Regions from separate parts of the Inquilinus sp. YAF38 genome, predicted to be linked through region 1. Evidence: riboswitches for the same ligand, from Rfam matches in the RefSeq annotation. Region 1 holds a riboswitch; each other region holds the start of a gene.
The links. A riboswitch is a leader RNA that binds a small molecule or an ion and turns the genes downstream of it on or off. The one in region 1 is predicted to bind cobalamin.
Positions count from the first base shown of each region.

Region 2: it holds a riboswitch for cobalamin, as region 1 does, so the genes downstream of both, cobU (bifunctional adenosylcobinamide kinase/adenosylcobinamide-phosphate guanylyltransferase) here and AB4Z01_RS18340 (GNAT family N-acetyltransferase) in region 1, are expected to answer to the same signal.
Region 3: it holds a riboswitch for cobalamin, as region 1 does, so the genes downstream of both, AB4Z01_RS33725 (aromatic ring-hydroxylating oxygenase subunit alpha) here and AB4Z01_RS18340 (GNAT family N-acetyltransferase) in region 1, are expected to answer to the same signal.

Region 1 is NZ_JBFRCU010000038.1:42,028-47,875, reverse strand. Features, by position in the region: gene AB4Z01_RS18355 (hypothetical protein) at 1-635, shown strand, start outside; gene AB4Z01_RS18350 (calcium-binding protein) at 804-2,828, shown strand; gene dapF (diaminopimelate epimerase) at 2,853-3,692, opposite strand; cobalamin riboswitch at 3,789-3,985, shown strand; gene AB4Z01_RS18340 (GNAT family N-acetyltransferase) at 4,073-4,654, shown strand; gene ffh (signal recognition particle protein) at 4,824-5,848, shown strand, end outside.
Region 2 is NZ_JBFRCU010000051.1:3,630-9,477, reverse strand. Features, by position in the region: gene AB4Z01_RS21540 (acyl-CoA desaturase) at 1-1,091, shown strand, start outside; cobalamin riboswitch at 1,147-1,356, shown strand; gene cobU (bifunctional adenosylcobinamide kinase/adenosylcobinamide-phosphate guanylyltransferase) at 1,475-1,999, shown strand; gene cobW (cobalamin biosynthesis protein CobW) at 2,009-3,037, shown strand; gene cobN (cobaltochelatase subunit CobN) at 3,037-5,848, shown strand, end outside.
Region 3 is NZ_JBFRCU010000130.1:690-6,537, reverse strand. Features, by position in the region: gene AB4Z01_RS33740 (NAD-glutamate dehydrogenase) at 1-39, shown strand, start outside; gene AB4Z01_RS33735 (Lrp/AsnC family transcriptional regulator) at 128-619, opposite strand; gene AB4Z01_RS33730 (haloacid dehalogenase type II) at 647-1,369, opposite strand; cobalamin riboswitch at 1,548-1,760, shown strand; gene AB4Z01_RS33725 (aromatic ring-hydroxylating oxygenase subunit alpha) at 1,872-3,122, shown strand; gene AB4Z01_RS33720 (2Fe-2S iron-sulfur cluster-binding protein) at 3,135-4,208, shown strand; gene AB4Z01_RS33715 (hypothetical protein) at 4,240-4,872, opposite strand; gene AB4Z01_RS33710 (hypothetical protein) at 4,913-5,380, opposite strand; gene AB4Z01_RS33705 (NAD(P)H-dependent oxidoreductase) at 5,454-5,848, opposite strand, start outside.

The sequences.
Region 1 (5,848 bases):
CGCTGGGCCTGTCGGGCATCGGGCTGACCCTGACCGCGGCAACCTATGGCTCCGGCGGAGCTATGGCCCTGCCGCGCGGCGCGGTGTCGGCCTTCAAGATCGCCCGGCGGACCGGCCGGCTGTCGGCCCGCTTCGCCGAGCGCCTCGGCCGAATGGTCGCCGATGTGGTCGATTTTCCGGCGCTGCGCCGGCAGGTGCGGGAGGCCGGGTGGCGGGACACGATGATGCGGCCCGGTGCGGTCTTCGCCACCGCGATCCGCCGCGACCGGCTGGACGGGCTGGACGAGGCCGTCACCGCCGCCGGCCGGGTCGCCGACCGGGTCGGCCCGGCGCAATCGGTCGAGCTGCTGCGCTATGTCGACGACGTGCCGGACCTGCGGCGCATCGACGAGGTGTCGGCGGTGATGGGAGACCGCACCCTGGCCGTGTTCACGGTGCTGAAGCGGGGCGCGCTGACCACGGTGAAGGCGACGGTCCGCTGGTCGCGGCGCCTCGCCGACCTGACCGCCACCGTGCTGTTCGGCGCGATCAGCCTGGTCTTCGCCCTGGTCTACTGGCTCCGTCTGCTGCTGCTCGGCCTGGTCTACGGCCTGTGGTGGGGCTGCCGCGCCTGCCTCGCCGTCCGACTTTCCTAGGATGGGGATCTCGACAGAGGACCGGAGGCGGTTATAATTTATCCTTAATTCTATTGTGCGATCGTGCTCGGCATTCGGCTCCAGGACCCCTCGGAGCGGACCGGGCCGTTGTTTTGTTCGGTTCATCGCACCTCGTTTCGATACGCAGGATTCGGGAGGACTGGAATTATGGCAATCGCCACACCGCGTTTCGGCACGGCCGGGAACGATACGATGACCGGGGAGATCCTGGTGCCGCAGCCGCCGCCGAACGACCCGGTCATCGACCCCAACTATTGGCAGGACGATCTGCACGGCCTGGGCGGGAACGACACGCTCTCCGGGCTGGGCAATGACGACTGGCTCTATGGCGATGCGGGGACCGATTCGCTGTCCGGCGGCGACGGCAACGACCTCCTGGTCGGGGGCGCCGGGGCGGACAGCCTGAACGGCGGCGCCGGCACCGACACCGCTAGCTATGCCGGCAGCGGTGCCGGGGTGACCGTCGATCTGTCGATCGGCACGGGCGTGGGCGGCGATGCCCAGGGTGACACTCTGACCTCGGTGGAGAACCTGACCGGCAGCTCGATGGGCGATGTGCTGACCGGCACTTCGGATGCCAACGTGCTGGCAGGGGACGCCGGAAACGATGCCCTGAACGGAGGCGGCGGCGACGACACGCTCAATGGCGGTGATGACGCTGATATCCTGACCGGAGGGGACGGCGCCGATATGCTGAATGGCGATGCCGGAGGCGATGTCCTGAACGGCGGGGTCGGTGCCGACACGCTGAATGGTGGCAATGGCGACGATGTCCTGAACGGTGGGCCCGGTGCCGACACGCTGAATGGTGGTGACGGCGACGATGTGCTGAGGCCTGGAACCGGTGATGAGCAAAGGGATTTGAATGGTGGCGCGGGCTCGGACACCGTCAGCTACGACGACAACACCGTGGGGGTATCAGTCAATCTGCTGTATGCCCCCGCTCTCGGCACCCTCACATCCATTGAAAATGTCGATGGCAGCCAGGGAAACGATGTCATCCTCGATGACTACGGCGCCAACATTCTGAACGGCAACGGCGGCGACGATCTGATCATGACCATTGGTGGGGCTGACGCGATCGATGGCGGAGCGGGCCTCGACACCGTCAGCCTCACTTACAGCGGCTCTGGAGTGACGGTCGATCTTCTGAATGGTGTCGGCGAATACGGCCGCACCTATGTCTCGATCGAGAAGGTCATCGGCACCAACTTCGCCGACCTGCTGATCGGCAGCAATGGCGATGATTTTCTGAATGGATCGGGAGGCGCCGATACCCTGCGGGGCGGGGCGGGCGCCGACAGGCTCGACGGCAGCGCCGGCTCGGACACGGCGAGCTACTACACCAGCGCAGCCGCGGTCGCGATCAGCCTGGCGGCCGGCACCGTCACGGGGGGTGACGCGCAAGGCGACATCCTGGTCGGCATCGAGAACCTGACGGGCAGCAACCAAGCCGGCGACAACCTCACCGGCGACAGCAACGCCAACACCCTGCAAGGCTGGGGTGGCAACGACACCCTCCGCGGCGGCGCCGGCGTCGACATCCTGGACGGCGGCGCCGGCCTGGACCTCGTCAGCTATTGGGACAGCGCGGTCGGGGTGAATGTCAGCCTGCTGACCGGCACCGGCACCGGCGGCGACGCCCAGGGTGACACCTTTGTCGCGATCGAGAACGTCAATGGCAGCCAGGGCGCCGACAGCCTGGTCGGCAACAACGGCGTCAACCTGCTGAACGGCTATAACGGCAATGATTCGATCGACGGCGCAGCGGGGCACGACCTGCTCGACGGCGGCGCCGGCAACGATCTGCTCCATGGCGGCAGCGCCATGGACCAGCTGACCGGCGGCGCCGGGGCCGACAGCTTCATCTTCGTCACCACCAGCGAGAGCCCGTCGACCGCGTCGGGCCGCGACCTGATCACCGATTTCAGCCACTCCCAGGGCGACCGGATCGACCTGTCGCTGATCGACGCCAACACCGGGGCGGCCGGGGACCAGGCCTTCACCTATCTCGGCACCGGGTCGTTCACCGGCGTCGCCGGGCAGCTCCACACCTGGACCGACGCCGGCCAGACCATCGTCTCGGGTGACGTCAACGGCGACAAGGTAGCGGATTTCGCCATCGCCCTCACCGGCATCCTGTCACCTGTGGTCGGCGACTTCGTGCTCTGACCCGCGCGGGCGGCTGGCCCTGGGTCAGCCGTCCAGCAGGTCGCGCGACAGGATGCCGGCGAAGCTGGTCTCGGCCGGGCCGGTCATCAGCACATGGCCGTCGCTCTCGCGCCATTCGATCAGCAGCGTGCCGCCGTCCAGCTCGACCCAGGCGGTGCGCTCGGCCAGGCCGCGGCGCACGGCGGCCACGGCGGCGGCGCAGGCGCCGCTGCCGCAGGCCTGGGTGACGCCGACGCCGCGCTCCCACACCCGGTAGCGCAGCCGGTCGCGGGCCAGCATCTGGACCACGCCGATATTGGCCCGCTCGGGGAACAGCGGGTCGTGCTCCAGCACCGGGCCGACGCCGTCGATCTGCACCTTCTCGGCGTCCGGCACGAAGAACACGGCGTGCGGGTTGCCCATCGACACGCCGACCGCATCCGACAGCGCGCCGGACGACACCGGCAGGTGCAGCGTGTCGGCCTCATGCGCCAGCGGGATGTCCTGCCAGCCCAGCCGGGCCGGGCCCATGTCGACGGTGACGCCGCCTTCGGGCGCCTTGCGGCACTCCAGCAGGCCGGTGACCGTCTCCACCACCAGCGTCTCGGCGCCGCCGTCCGCCATCACCAGCGCGGCGACGCAGCGCGTGCCGTTGCCGCAGGCGCCGGATTCGGTGCCGTCGGCATTGAGGATGCGCATGAACACGTCGGCGCCTTCGGTCTGCGCCGGCTCGATCACCAGCAGCTGGTCGAAGCCGACGCCGCGGTGCCGGTCGGCGATGCGCCGCGCCTGGTCGGGCTCGATCGCGATCGGCCGCTCGCGCGCGTCCAGCACCACGAAGTCGTTGCCCAGCCCGTGCATCTTCCAGAACGGCAGCCCGTCCATCGCCTGCTCCCCAGTCTCTCCCGCTCTCATATGGCATCGATCGGCCTCCATGCGCGAGGGCCGAGCCCTGCGTGATCGACAGGGCGAGGGCCGGCGGCTAGCATGGCGGGCGACGGTGCCCCGGGAGACCGGGGTGAAAAAGGGAAGCCGGTGAGCCCTGATCGGGGCAAGGCCGGCGCTGCCCCCGCAACTGTAGGCGGCGAGCCCGCGCCCAAAGCCACCGGCTCATCCGGGAAGGGCGCGCGCGGCGGCGACCTGCGAGCCAGGAGACCTGCCGTCGGATGTGTGCGTGTGACGGGGCGGGGTGTCCCCGGGCGGCGCGTTGGCCTGTCCGGCCGGCTCCCTCCCGCGACCCCCTGCCGAAGGCGGGAGATGCTGTGGTGTCCGATCTGACCGTGCGATCGCTGGTGACCGGCGATGTGCCGATGCTGCTCGACATGCTGCGCGAGCTGGCGGCGTTCACCGGCGACCTGGCGGCGATGACGGCGCAGCGCGCCGATCTCGACGAGGCGCTGGCCGAGGTGCCGCCGCGCTTCCGCGGCCTGATCGCCGAGGACGGCAGCGGCGTGGTCGGCTATCTCAGCTACACCATCGACTACTCGATCTGGACGGGCGGCGATTTCATCCGGATCGACGACGTCTATGTCCGCGAACGGGCACGCGGCCGCGGGGTCGGCCGGCAGCTGATGCGGGCCCTGGCCGATGTCGGCGTATCCCAGGCGATGCGGGTGCGCTGGGAGATGGCGTCGGACAATACCGGTGCCCGCCGGCTCTATGCCGGCATCGGCGCGGCGCCGGAGGACAAGACGATCTGGCGCTGGCCGGTCGCGGCGATGGAAGCCTTCCTCGACCGCAGCGAGCCGCCGCCCTCGACAGCCGAGGGCGCCGTGCCCTCCGAGGCCGGCCGCGGCCTGCCGGGCGAGGACGGCTTCATCCTGGTGCTGCGCCGGGAGAAGGACTGACCGGACGGGCCGCATTGACTCCGCGGTCCCATCCGCCTAAAAGACCGACCGTTGCGGGATCGGCCCGCAGCGAGACCCCAAGGGGTGCCGCCAGTTCGCGAGTGTCGCGCACTGGCGCTTTTCCGTTTGGGGTCACGGGATTGTTTGTGCCACGGGATTCGGGGCGATCATGTTCGAAGGTCTGAGCGGCCGTCTCGGCGACATCTTCGACCGGCTTCGCAAGCGCGGCGCGCTGTCGGAGGCCGATGTCGGCGCCGCCTTGCGCGAGGTGCGCGTGGCGCTGCTCGAGGCCGATGTCGCCCTGCCGGTGGTCAAGGACTTCGTCGACAAGGCGCGCGAGCGCGCGGTCGGGGCGGAGGTGCTGCGCTCGGTCACCCCCGGCCAGCAGGTCATCAAGATCGTCCATGACTGCCTGATCGAGATGCTGGGCGGCACGCCCGGCGAGGCGCCCGACCTCAACGCCGCGACCCCGATCAACCTGATCGCCGTGCCGCCGGTGCCGGTGCTGATGGTCGGCCTGCAGGGCTCGGGCAAGACCACCACCACCGGCAAGCTCGCCCTGCGCCTGAAGGACCGCGACAACCGCAAGGTCCTGATGGCGTCGCTCGACACGCGGCGCCCGGCCGCGCAGGAGCAGCTGAAGATCCTGGGCGAGCAGATCGGCGTCACCACCCTGCCGATCGTTCCGGGGCAGGAGCCGCTGGCCATCGCCCGCCGCGCCATGGAGCGCGGCCGGCTCGAGGGCTTCGACGTCGTCCTGCTCGACACCGCCGGCCGCCTCGCCATCGACGAGGAACTGATGGCCGAGGTGGTGGCGATCCGCGACGCCACCAAGCCGACCGAGACCCTGCTGGTGGCCGACGCCATGACCGGCCAGGACGCGGTCAACGTCGCCCGCACCTTCCATGAGCGGGTCGGCGTCACCGGCATCGTCCTGACCCGGGTCGACGGCGACAGCCGCGGCGGCGCCGCCCTGTCGATGCGCGCCGTCACCGGCCAGCCGATCAAGCTGATCGGCGTCGGCGAAAAGATGGACGCGCTGGAGCTGTTCCATCCCGACCGCATCGCCAACCGCATCCTCGGCATGGGCGACGTCGTCAGCCTGGTCGAGCGCGCGGCGCAGACGATCGAGAAGGAGGATGCCGAGAAGCTCGCGGCCAAGATCCAGAAGGGCGAGTTCGACCTCGAGGACCT
Region 2 (5,848 bases), on a different contig from region 1:
TCCTGCTCCATCTCGCCAGCTTCGCGGCGATCTGGACCGGCGTCACCTGGCAGGCCGTGGCGATCTGCGCGGTGCTGTACTTCCTGCGCATCTTCGCGATCGGGGCCGGCTACCACCGCTATTTCGCCCATCGCGCCTATTCCACCAGCCGGGTGTTCCAGTTCATCCTGGCCTTCCTGTCGCAGAGCACGGCGCAGAAGAGCACGCTGTGGTGGGCGGCCAAGCACCGGCACCACCACCTGCATTCCGACACCGAACAGGACGTGCATTCGCCGCGGCATCGCGGGTTCGTCTATGCCCATCTCGGCTGGATCTTCTCGACCCGCCACCGCACCACGGATCTCAGCAAGATCGCCGATTTCGCGCGCTACCCCGAGCTGATGCTGCTGCACAAATACGAGCTGACCCCGGCCGTCATCCTGGCCGCGATCACCTTCCTGATCGGCGGCTGGCCCGGGCTGGTGGTCGGGTTCGTCTGGAGCACGGTGCTGGTCTATCACGGCACCTTCTGCATCAACTCGCTGGCCCATGTGCATGGCCGGAAGCGCTATGTCACCGGCGACGATTCCCGCAACAACTGGCTGCTCGCTTTGGCGACCATGGGCGAGGGCTGGCACAACAACCATCACGCCTATCAGAGCAGCGTGCGCCAGGGCTTCCGGTGGTGGGAGGTCGACCCGACCTTCTACATCCTGAAGGCCTTGTCCTGGTGCGGCGTGGTCTGGAACCTCAAGACCCCGCCCGAGGCCGTACTGCGCAACGAGCAGCGGCTCGGCACCAAGATCATCGAGCGCGCAGCGGCCGAGCTGGCGGCGACCTTCCCGATCGAGCGCATCGCCGCGGCGCTGCACGAGGCGCGGGCCCATGCACACGCCCCGACCCTGGCCGACCTCCGCGACGCCCTGGCGACCGCACAGCACAAGACTGCGGACCTGCTGGCCAAGGCGCATCTCCCGGCCCTGCCGACGCGCGATGAGATCCGGGCGCGCGCCGCCTCCATGTTCGCCAAGACCCGGTCGATGGAGGACATCGTCGAACGGGCCCATCACCTGGTGCTCGAAGCGGTCAGCAAGCGCCTCGCCGCGGCCTGAGCCCCCGCCACATCCAATCGGCATCGATTGACCCTGCGTCCCGCGCCGCCTACTGTGCCGCCATCGCGCAACCGGTTCCCCGAAGGCGGACGCCAGAGGGGTGAAAAGGGAACGCGGGACGGTCTGTCTTTCAGGCCTGATCCGCGGCTGCCCCCGCAACTGTAGGCGGCGAGCCCACCTCCGACAGCCACTGGCCGATGGCCGGGAAGGCGGAGGCAGGCGATGACCCGCGAGCCAGGAGACCTGCCGGCGAGGCGATGCGTGCGAACCGCCGGGCGGGGTGAACCGGTGGCGCGGGATGCGCGGCGCCTCCGGTGCCGTCTCCGGCGTCCAAGCCCTGTCCGGCCGAGCGAGGGGCGAGGGCGTGTTGCATCGACCGATCCATGTCTGAGCTGCCGGCGGCGACGCTGGTGCTGGGCGGCGCCCGGTCGGGCAAGAGCCGCCATGCCGAGGCGTTGGTCGAGAGCCAGCCCGGCGACTGTATCTATCTAGCCACAGCCGAAGCCTGGGACGCCGAGATGGTGGAGCGGATCTCCCGCCACCAGGCCCAGCGCGGCTCGCGCTGGCGCACCGTCGAGGCGCCGCTCGACCTGGTCGAGACGCTCGGCCAGGTGGCCGGCCCCGGCCGCGCCGTGCTGGTCGACTGCTTGACGCTCTGGCTCTCCAATCTCATGCATGCCGACCGCGACATCGCCGCCGAGACCGACCGGCTGGTGCGCTGGCTCGCGGTGCCGCCCGGCCCGGTGGTGCTGGTGTCGAACGAGGTCGGGCTCGGCATCGTCCCCGACAACGCCTTGGCCCGCGCCTTCCGCGACCATGCCGGGCGCCTGCATCAGGCCGTGGCGGCCGCCGTGCCCGCCGTCGTCTTCGTCGCCGCCGGCCTTCCCCTGACCCTGAAATCCGCCTGAGGACCCCGAATGCCCGCCAAGATCCCCGCGACCGTCATCACCGGCTTCCTCGGCGCCGGCAAGACCACGCTGATCCGCCACCTGCTGCAGACCGCGAATGGCCGCCGGCTGGCGCTGATCATCAACGAGTTCGGCGATGTCGGCGTGGATGGCGACCTGCTGCGCAGCTGCGGCGACGCCACCTGCCGCGAGGAGGATGTGGTGGAGCTGGCCAATGGCTGCATCTGCTGCACCGTTGCCGACGACTTCATCCCGACCATCGAGAAGCTGCTGAACCGCGCCGACCCGCCGGAGCACATCGTGATCGAGACCAGCGGCCTGGCCCTGCCCAAGCCGCTGGTGAAGGCCTTCGGCTGGCCGGAGATCCGCACCCGGGTGACGGTCGACGGCGTCATCACCGTGATCGACGGCGCCGCCATGTCGGAAGGCCGCTTCGCACCGGACGAGGAAGCATTGGCGGCCCAGCGCGCCGCCGATGAGGCGCTGGACCATGACAGCCCGCTGGAGGAGCTGTTCGAGGACCAGCTGGCCTGCGCCGACATGGTGATCCTGAACAAGACCGACCTGCTGGACGAGTCCGGGCTGGCGACGGTGTCGTCCGACTTGGCCGCGCAGCTGCGGCCGGGGGTGAAGGTGGTCAAGGCCCGGCACGGCGCCATCGACGCCGCGGTGCTGCTGGGCCTCGGCGCCGCGGCCGAGGACGACCTGGCGGCGCGCCCCTCCCACCACGATGCGGAGGACGAGCACGACCACGATGATTTCGAGAGCTTCCATGTCGACCTCGGCACAGTGGCCGACGCGGACGCCCTGGCGCGCAAGCTGAAGCCGGTGATCGAGGCGCACGACATCCTGCGGCTGAAGGGCTTCGCCGCGGTCGAGGGCAAGCCGATGCGCCTGGTGGTGCAGGCGGTCGGCGGCCGCATCCAGCATTATTACGACCGCGCTTGGCGCGCCGACGAGGCCCGCGGCACCACCCTGGTGGTGATCGGCGAACGCGGCCTCGACCGTGCCGCCATCACCGCGGCCTTGGCGGCCTGATGCATCTCCTCGCCACCAGGCCGGGCAGCATCGCCGACGGGTCGGAGGCGGTCGATCTGGGCCAGAGCCCGGGCGACATCGTCGTGCTGACCGCGGCGGACACTGAGCTCGCCTGCCTGTCGGCCGCGCGGTCCGGATTCGGCGAGGATTTCCCCCGGCTGCGGCTGGCGAACCTGCTGCAGCTCGGCCACAACCTGTCGGTCGACACCTATGTCGACGACGTGGTCAGCCGGGCGAAGCTGGTGGTGGTGCGGCTGCTCGGCGGAGCAGGGTACTGGCGCTACGGCATCGAGCAGGTGCATGCCGCCTGCCGGCGCGAGGGCATCGCCCTGGCCGTGCTGCCGGGCGACGACAAGCCGGATGCCGATCTCGACGACCTCTCGACCCTGCCGAAAGAGGCCAGGGGGCGGCTGTGGCGCTATCTGGTCGAAGGCGGCATCGAGAACGCCCGCAGCTTCCTGGCCTATGCCGCCACCCTGGCCGGCCACGACCTGCCCTGGGCCGAGCCCCGGCCGCTGCTGCGGGCGGGGCTGTACTGGCCGGACCTGCGGCATCCGTCGTTTGGCGAGATCGAGCAGCGGTGGAGGGAACAAACCGAGTCCCCCCTCCCCCCGCGGGAGGGGGATAGGGGGAGGGGGTTCGCGCCGCAGGAGCCACAGTCCAAAGGCCGACCGGCGATACCGAGCCCTTCGCTCGACAACCCCCTCCCCCTACCCCCTCCCGCAAGGGGAGGGGGGACTCATAAGGAAAGCGTCAGGGAAGGGGAGCGGGACGCCACCACCGCCCCCGTCATCGGCCTCGTCTTCTATCGGGCGCTGGTGCAAGCGGGAAACCTGGCGCCGGTCGACGCGCTGGTCGCAGCACTCAGGGCCCGTGGGCTGAACCCGCTGCCGGTCTTCGTCTCCAGCCTCAAGGACGCGGTCTCGGCCGAGCTGATCACCGACGCCTTCACCCGCCATCCGCCGGCGGTGATCCTGAATGCCACCAGCTTCGCCGTGTCCAGCCCCGGCGGTCCGGCCCAGCCGACGCCGTTCGACGCGGCGGACTGCGCGGTGCTGCAGGTGGTGTTCGCCGGCGGCGCCGAGGCGGCGTGGCGCGACGGCACCCGCGGCCTGTCGGCCCAGGATCTGGCGATGAACGTCGCTCTGACCGAGATCGATGGACGGGTGCTGACCCGCGCAGTCTCCTTCAAGTCGGAGGCGCGCTGGGATCCTCTGACCGAATGCACCGTGGTGTCCTACCGCCCGGTGTCGGACCGGATCGATTTCGTGGCGGATCTCGCCGCCGCCTGGGCCGGGCTGCGCCGCACGCCGGCGGCCGAGCGCAAGGTCGCGCTGGTCCTGGCCAACTACCCGAACCGCGACGGCAGGCTCGGCAACGGCGTCGGCCTCGACACCCCGGCCGGGACGGTCGAGGTGCTGCGCGCCCTGGCTGCCGCCGGCTATGCCGTGGAGGATGTGCCGGAGGATGCGGCAGCGCTGATGGCGCGGGTAACCGCCGGGCCGACCAACGCGCTGGAGAACCGGGCCGATCGCTCCGGCGGCGAGGCCTATCCCCTGACCGACTACCGTGCCTTCTTCGACACCCTGCCCGAGGCGGTGCGGGCTGCCGTGACGACTCGCTGGGGCGAGCCCGAGGTCGATCCCTTCGTCGAGGGCGATGCCTTCCGCCTGGCCGTGCACCGCTTCGGCCATGTCGTCATCGGCGTGCAGCCGGCGCGCGGCTACAACATCGACCCGCAGGCGACCTATCACGACCCGGATCTGGTGCCGCCGCACGGCTATCTCGCCTTCTACGCCTGGCTGCGCGGCGGCTTTGGCGCCCAGGCCATCGTCCATATGGGCAAGCACGGCAACCTGGAATGGCTGCCGGGCAAGGCGCTGGCGCTGTCGCAGGACTGCTTCCCGGAGGCCGCCTTCGGCCCCGTGCCGCATCTCTACCCCTTCATCGTCAACGACCCGGGCGAGGGCACCCAGGCCAAGCGCCGTGCCGCCGCGGTCATCATCGACCATCTGACGCCGCCGCTGACCCGGGCCGAGAGCTACGGCCCGCTGAAGGACCTCGAGGCGCTGGTCGACGAATACTACGAGGCCGCCGGCATGGACCCGCGCAGGCTGGCCCATCTGCGCGACCGCATCCTCGACCTGGCCCGCAGCTCGGGCCTGGACCGCGATTGCGGCGTGGCGGCGGATGCCGATTCCGACTCCGCTTTGGCGCAGATCGACAACCATCTCTGCGAGCTGAAGGAGATGCAGATCCGCGACGGGCTGCACATCTTCGGCCGCTCGCCGGAGGGCGACCAGCGCACCGACCTGCTGGTGGCACTGACACGGGTGCCGCGCGGGGCGGGGCAGGGCGGCGACGCCTCGCTGATCCGCGCTTTGGCGAATGATCTCGGCCTCGGCTTCGACCCGCTCGACTGCCGCTTCGGCGACGTCTGGGCCGGGCCGCGCCCAGCGGTGCTGGGGTCGGAGGCGGGCTGGCGCACCCATGGCGACACGGTCGAGCGGCTGGAAGGGATCGCGCGGGACTTGGTCGCCGGCACTCGGATGCCTGAACCGGCGTGGGCCGCCACCGCCGCGGTCCTCGCCGAAATCACGGCTGCGGTCGCCCCGGCCGTCGACCGCTCCGGCGTGGCCGAGATCGACGGGCTGCTGCGCGGCCTGGCCGGGCGGTTTGTCCAGCCCGGCTCCTCCGGCGCCCCGACCCGTGGCCGTCTTGACGTGCTGCCGACCGGCCGCAACTTCTACTCGGTCGACAGCCGCACGGTGCCGACCCCGGCCGCGTGGCATCTCGGCTGGAAATCCGCCT
Region 3 (5,848 bases), on a different contig from region 1:
GTCGCCAACCGCAATCTGCGTGGTTTGGCGACGGGGTGAACAGTCGTCGGATGTAGGTTGGGTTCGCGGCCGCGAACCCAACATCGCGCGACGGGATCAGTGTTGGGTTCGCAGTCGCGAACCCAACCTACTCGCTATCCTCCCGCAGCAGCTTCTGCAGCGGGGCGGTCTGGCGCAGGATCGGCGACTTGATGACGATGTAGCTGAAGTACTTCTCGATGCCGAGGCGCCGGTCCAGCAGCGCCTCCATCACCTGCTGGTAATGGGCGATGCTTCGGGCCAGGAAGCGCAGCAGGTAGTCGTAGCCGCCGCTGACCATGTGGCATTCCAGCAGCTCCTCCACCGTGGCCAGCCCGGCCTCGAAACGGATGAAGTCCTCGCGCCGGTGGTCGCTCAGCGTCACCTCGGTGAACACGGTCACGGTCTCGGTCAGCTTCGCCAGGGCGATGCGGGCGCCGTAGCCGGCGATGTAGCCCGCCGCCTCCAGCCGCTTCACCCGCTGCAGGCAGGGGCTGGGCGACAGGCCGACCGCCTCCGCCAGCGCGGCATTGGTGATCCGCCCGTCGGCCTGCAGCCGGGCCAGGATGGCGATGTCGATCCGGTCCAGCTTCGGCGTCATCCTTCCCCCGTCCGATCGGCCGCGGACTTAACCCCGCAACGCCTCCTGGTGAGCTTTTGCCAGTTCCGCCATGCTGGTGAAGCGGAAATCGACCTTGGGTTCGGTCGCCGGCTTCATGGTGGCGCCGAAGCCGCCTTCGGCGTGGCGGCGGTGGATCCAGCAGGTGGCCAGGCCCGCCGCCGTCGCCGGCTCGTGGTCGTGGAACAGGCTCTCCGCCGTGTGCAGCACCACGCCCGGGGCGATGCCCATGCCGCCGAGCTTCTCCAGCATGTAGTCGAAGTTGCGCGACGCCGGCTTGTAGCTGCCGATATCCTCGGCGGTGAAGACGGCGTCGAACTCGACCTGCAGCCGGACGTTGCTGAGGGCGAAGCTGGCATTGTCGACATTCGAGAGGATGGCCAGCTTGTAGTACTTCTTCAGGTACTGCAGCGCGCCGGCGGTGTCGGCGAAGGCCGGCCAGTCCTTGATCGAGCGGCCATAGGCCAGCGCCTCCTCCCAGCTCGCCGCCACGCCCCATTCCTCGGCCAGGCGCTTGTAGACGATCGCCAGCAACTCGCTGTAGCGCCGCGCCGGGGTCCAGCGCTGCTGCGCCGATTCATGGCGGGCATGGGCTTCCAGAATCCGGTCGCGGCTCAGCGGAGCCTTCGCGCGGGCGGTCAGCGGTGCCAGCGCGTTGACCATGCCGGTCTCCCAGTCGATCAGCGTGCCGTAGCAGTCGAAGGTCAGGATCTTGAAATCGGTCAGTTTCATGGTGCGTCCTCCGGTTCCGATGGCCCGATTATCCGCCGGCGGTGCCGGCAGGGGCTGCGCATTCGCCTCCGGCGGCGGCAGAGGCTGGCGCAGCGCGGCCATGCCGCAGCAGAAAATGCCGTGTCGCAGCCGCGTCATGGCGTGTCGGCTCTGGAGCGTGCGGGGCCGCGGAGTCGCGCCATGATCGCCGCCAAGAGGTGCCGGTCCGATGCTGTGGAACAGAGCAGCCGCGGATCGGAGAATTGGGAAGCCGGTGTGAACCCGGCGCTGCCCCCGCAACGGTAACGGCGGTGTAAGGTGCGGCAGGGGCCACTGGAGCGATCCGGGAAGGCGCCGCACCGGCCAAGAAGCCCGCCGGAGCCCGGAAACCAGCCTCGAAGGAGTTTGTCTCGGTGATCGCGGTGGGCGGTCGGCGGGCATGTTCGCGAAGGGCCGGTCCGGTCTCCGAGCGCGCGTACCCGGATGCCACATCTGCGACCGTGCCCATAGGAGAGGGTCGGGTATGGAAGCGCGTTCGGCCATGTTGATGGATCTGCTGTCCCGCGCACCGGGCTTCAGCCTGAAGCGGGATTTCTACACCAGCCCCGCCTATCTCGCGCTGGACCTGGAGCACATCTTCTACAAGGACTGGTTGTTTATCGGCCATGCCTGCGAGGTGACGCGGCCGGGCGATTTCCTGACCGTGCAGATCGGCGAATACCCGGTGCTCGTGGTGCGCGGCCGCGACCGCGCCATCCGCGCCTTCCACAATGTCTGCCGCCACCGCGGCTCGCGCCTGTGCACCGACGAGCGCGGCTCGCGCCCGCGTCTGGTCTGTCCCTACCACCAGTGGACCTACGACCTCGAGGGCAAGCTGATCTTCGCCCGCGACATGATGAACGACATCGACCCGGCGCAGTTCGGGCTGAAGCCGGTGGCCTGCCACGAGGTCGGCGGCTGGATCTTCATCTCGCTGGCCGAGCAGCCGCGCGACTTCGAGCCGTTCCGGCGCATGGTCGAGCCCTATATGGCGCCGCATTTCCTGGCCGAGGCCAAGGTCGCCCACAGCTCGACCATCATCGAGAAGGGCAACTGGAAGCTGGTGATGGAGAACAACCGCGAATGCTACCACTGCTCCGGCAACCATCCGGAGCTGTGCCGCGTCTTCTCCGACCAGCCGACCCTGACCAGCGGCCAGAAGGGGATGGAGGAGAACCCGGAGATCCTCGAGCATTGGCAGCGCTGCGAGGCGATCGGCCTGCCCAGCCGCTACCAGATCTCGGACGACATGCAGTACCGGGTGATGCGCGTGCCGTTCATCAACGACGCCCATTCGATGACGATGAGCGGGCAGCCGGCGGTGAACCGCCTGCTGGCCGAGTTCCCGACCACCAAGCTCGGCTCGATGCTGCTGTACCACTACCCGAACAGCTGGAACCACCTGCTGGCCGACCACGCGCTGAGCTTCCGCATCCTGCCGATCAGCCCGACCGAGACCGAGGTCACCACCAAATGGCTGGTGCACAAGGACGCGGTCGAGGGCGTCGACTACGACCTCCGGGCCCTGACCGAGGTGTGGTCCGCGACCAATGACGAGGACCGCCGCATCGTCGAGGAGAACCAGCGCGGCATCCTGTCCCCGGCCTATGAGCCCGGGCCGTATTCGAAGATGCATGAGGGCGCGGTGATCCAGTTCGTCGACTGGTATGCCGACACCCTCACCCGCCGGCTCGGCGGCGACGCCGCCGCCGCCCCGATCCGCGACGTGGCGTAGGGGCGACGGGACATGCCCGGCCCCCTGACCGCGACGCCGAAGCTGTGGAACGCGAAGACCGCGCGGCTGCGCTGCATCGGCATCCGTGAGGAGGCGCCGGACGTCCGCACCTTCCGCTTCGAGGCGGAGGACGGCAGCTGGTTCTCCTACCGCCCCGGCCAGTTCGTGACGCTGGAACTGCCGGCGGGGCCGGAGCCGGTGCTGCGCACCTACACCCTGGCCTCCACCCCGTCGCGGCCGCACCACGCCAAGATCACGGCCAAGGTGCAGCCGGGCAGCGTCGCCACCCGCTGGCTGTTCGACAAGCTCAAGGTCGGCGATGCGCTGACCGCGCATGGCCCCACCGGCCGCTTCTCGCTGCTCGACCATCCGGCCGAGCGCTATCTGTTCCTGTCGGCCGGCAGCGGCGCCACGCCGATGATGTCGATGGCGCGCTGGCTGTTCGACACCGCGCCGCAGACCGATGTGGTCTATGTCCATTTCGCCCGGCGGCCGCAGGACCTGCTGTTCCGGTCGGAGCTGGGCTACATGGCCGAGGTGGCGTCCGGCCTGCGGCTGCGCTTCGTCGTCACCGGCGCGCCGGCGGGCGAGGGCTGGTCCAGCGGCCGGCTGGAGCAGGCGCTGCTGTCCGCCCTATGCCCGGATCTGGCCGGGCGGACGGTGTTCTGCTGCGGCCCGGATCGGTTCATGGAGGCGGCCCGGCATGTGGCCGGCGAACTCGGCGTGCCGGCGGCGCGCTGGCATGAGGAGAGCTTCGGCGCCACCCCGGCGCCGGTGCCGGTCGCGGCCCCGATCGCGCCGCCGCCCGCGCCGGCGGGGGAGGGGATGCAGGTCGCCTTCACCCGCTCCGGCCGCAAGGCCACGGTGCTGCCGGGCCAGACGGTGCTGGAGGCGGCGGAGGGCTGCGGCCTGCGCATCCCGACCGCCTGCCGCCAGGGCCTCTGCGGCACCTGCCTAGTGCGAAAGCTGAAGGGCGAGGTGCGGATGGAGCACAATGGCGGCATCGCCGACGATGAGATCGCCGAAGGCTGGATCCTCGCCTGCTGCTCCCAGCCCGAGACCGCGTTGGTGGAGGTCGAGGTGTAGGCGGGGCGCCTGTCCTGCTCCGGCACCTTCTTCACGGGATAATCTCGAAGCGGATTTTTGATCCATCCGGAAGATCGCGGATTTGACGGGCGAGGTCCGCGCGCGCCGTCATTCCCCTTGTCGACTCCAACGCCGCCAGATTGTCGATCGAGAACGCGCCGCCGCACACGAACGGCATCAGCGGTACGAGCCGATGCTTCGCCGGGAGGGGACCGTGCTTCTTCTGCCAGTCATGGGCGAGGGAATGGCCGGTCAGGTAGTCGAAGTCATCGAGAATGAGCTCGGCCCAGTCTTCGATCGTCCGGCAGAGGCGTTTGAACTCCCCGGTCTCCGGATCGAACCCGGCGATCATCCCGTCCATGAGGCAGAACTGCATGCCGAATGCATCTTCGGCAAAGCAGAGGCAGTTCTGCGGGAAAAGGTCGTATTCCTTCTTCCAAAGGGCCGGATGGTTCCATGCCGGAAGGTCATAAGCGGCGTCGGACGGCTGGGTCGGGAACACGCAAAGCGCTGATTCGAAGGCAAAAAATCCGTTCTTTGATGCCAACGCGGACGCCAGGTCGGACTCGATGCTGGGAAAGTTGAGCCTCGCCTCCGCCGGGCCGACGGTGTCGGCGAGTGGCTCGCTCGCTATGGACAGAAGCTTTCGCAGGTGCGGTCCCACGATTCCCTCCGGGATTGGTAGTGGCCGGCTGTAGGAATAGTCAGTCGGCGCTCCACTGGCGCAGCACGGCAACGCCCTCTCCTCTGCCGGGCCAGAGATGGACGACGTAGCGATCTTCGCCGGCGAGACCATCCTCGCTGAGCGAGCCGAGGCCTGTGAATACTATCATTACCCGCAAATCACCTTCCGGGACCGATCGGCGCGCGGCGTCAGGCAGATAGTCGCTGCATCCCGCGACGACGATCTCGCCGGATGTCCGCAAATCGCCGATGACGATGTGATCGGCGAGGCCCGCATCGAACTGAGGCTCTTCGTCGTGAAGCTCGATCCGCACGGGTACCGTCATATTCCGGGCGGTTGAGACTACCAGAACCCCGTCCGCACACAGGATGCGACGGCGTAGGGCCTCGTCCGTCCAGTCCGTCGGCATTTCCGCATTGCCGGCGGCATCCGACAGATAGAACTGATGATAGTCGGCGAAAAGCTCGCCATCGAAGAGAACTGCCAATCCACCCTCCCCCGAGGCTTTGGCCGGATAAGCATAGCCGCCTCTCCGGGTGCTATCCTAGACCCCGCGACGGTCACAGCCTCTCAGCCGCCCCGACCACCCGCGCCAGAAAGTGGTCGCGGTCGGCGTCGGTGGCGCGGTTCATGCCGTAGAGGGCGAGGTAGCGCGCCGGCGCCCAGGGGCGGATCAGGCCGCGCAGCCAGCGCCGCACCAGCTTGCGCGGCGGGTCGCCCATCAGTAGCGAGGCCCAGCGCGTGCCGCCATAGGAGACAACCGCGGTCAGGGACCGGATGTGCTGCAGGTTCGGAGCGGCCCTTCCGTCCTTCATCACGAAGGATACGCCGGGCAGCATCACCCGGTCGAACCAGCCCTTCAGGATCGCCGGGAAGCCGAAATTCCACACCGGCGCCATGATCACCAGCGCCTCGGCCCGCAGCAGGCGCTCGACATGGGATTCCACCGGGCGGC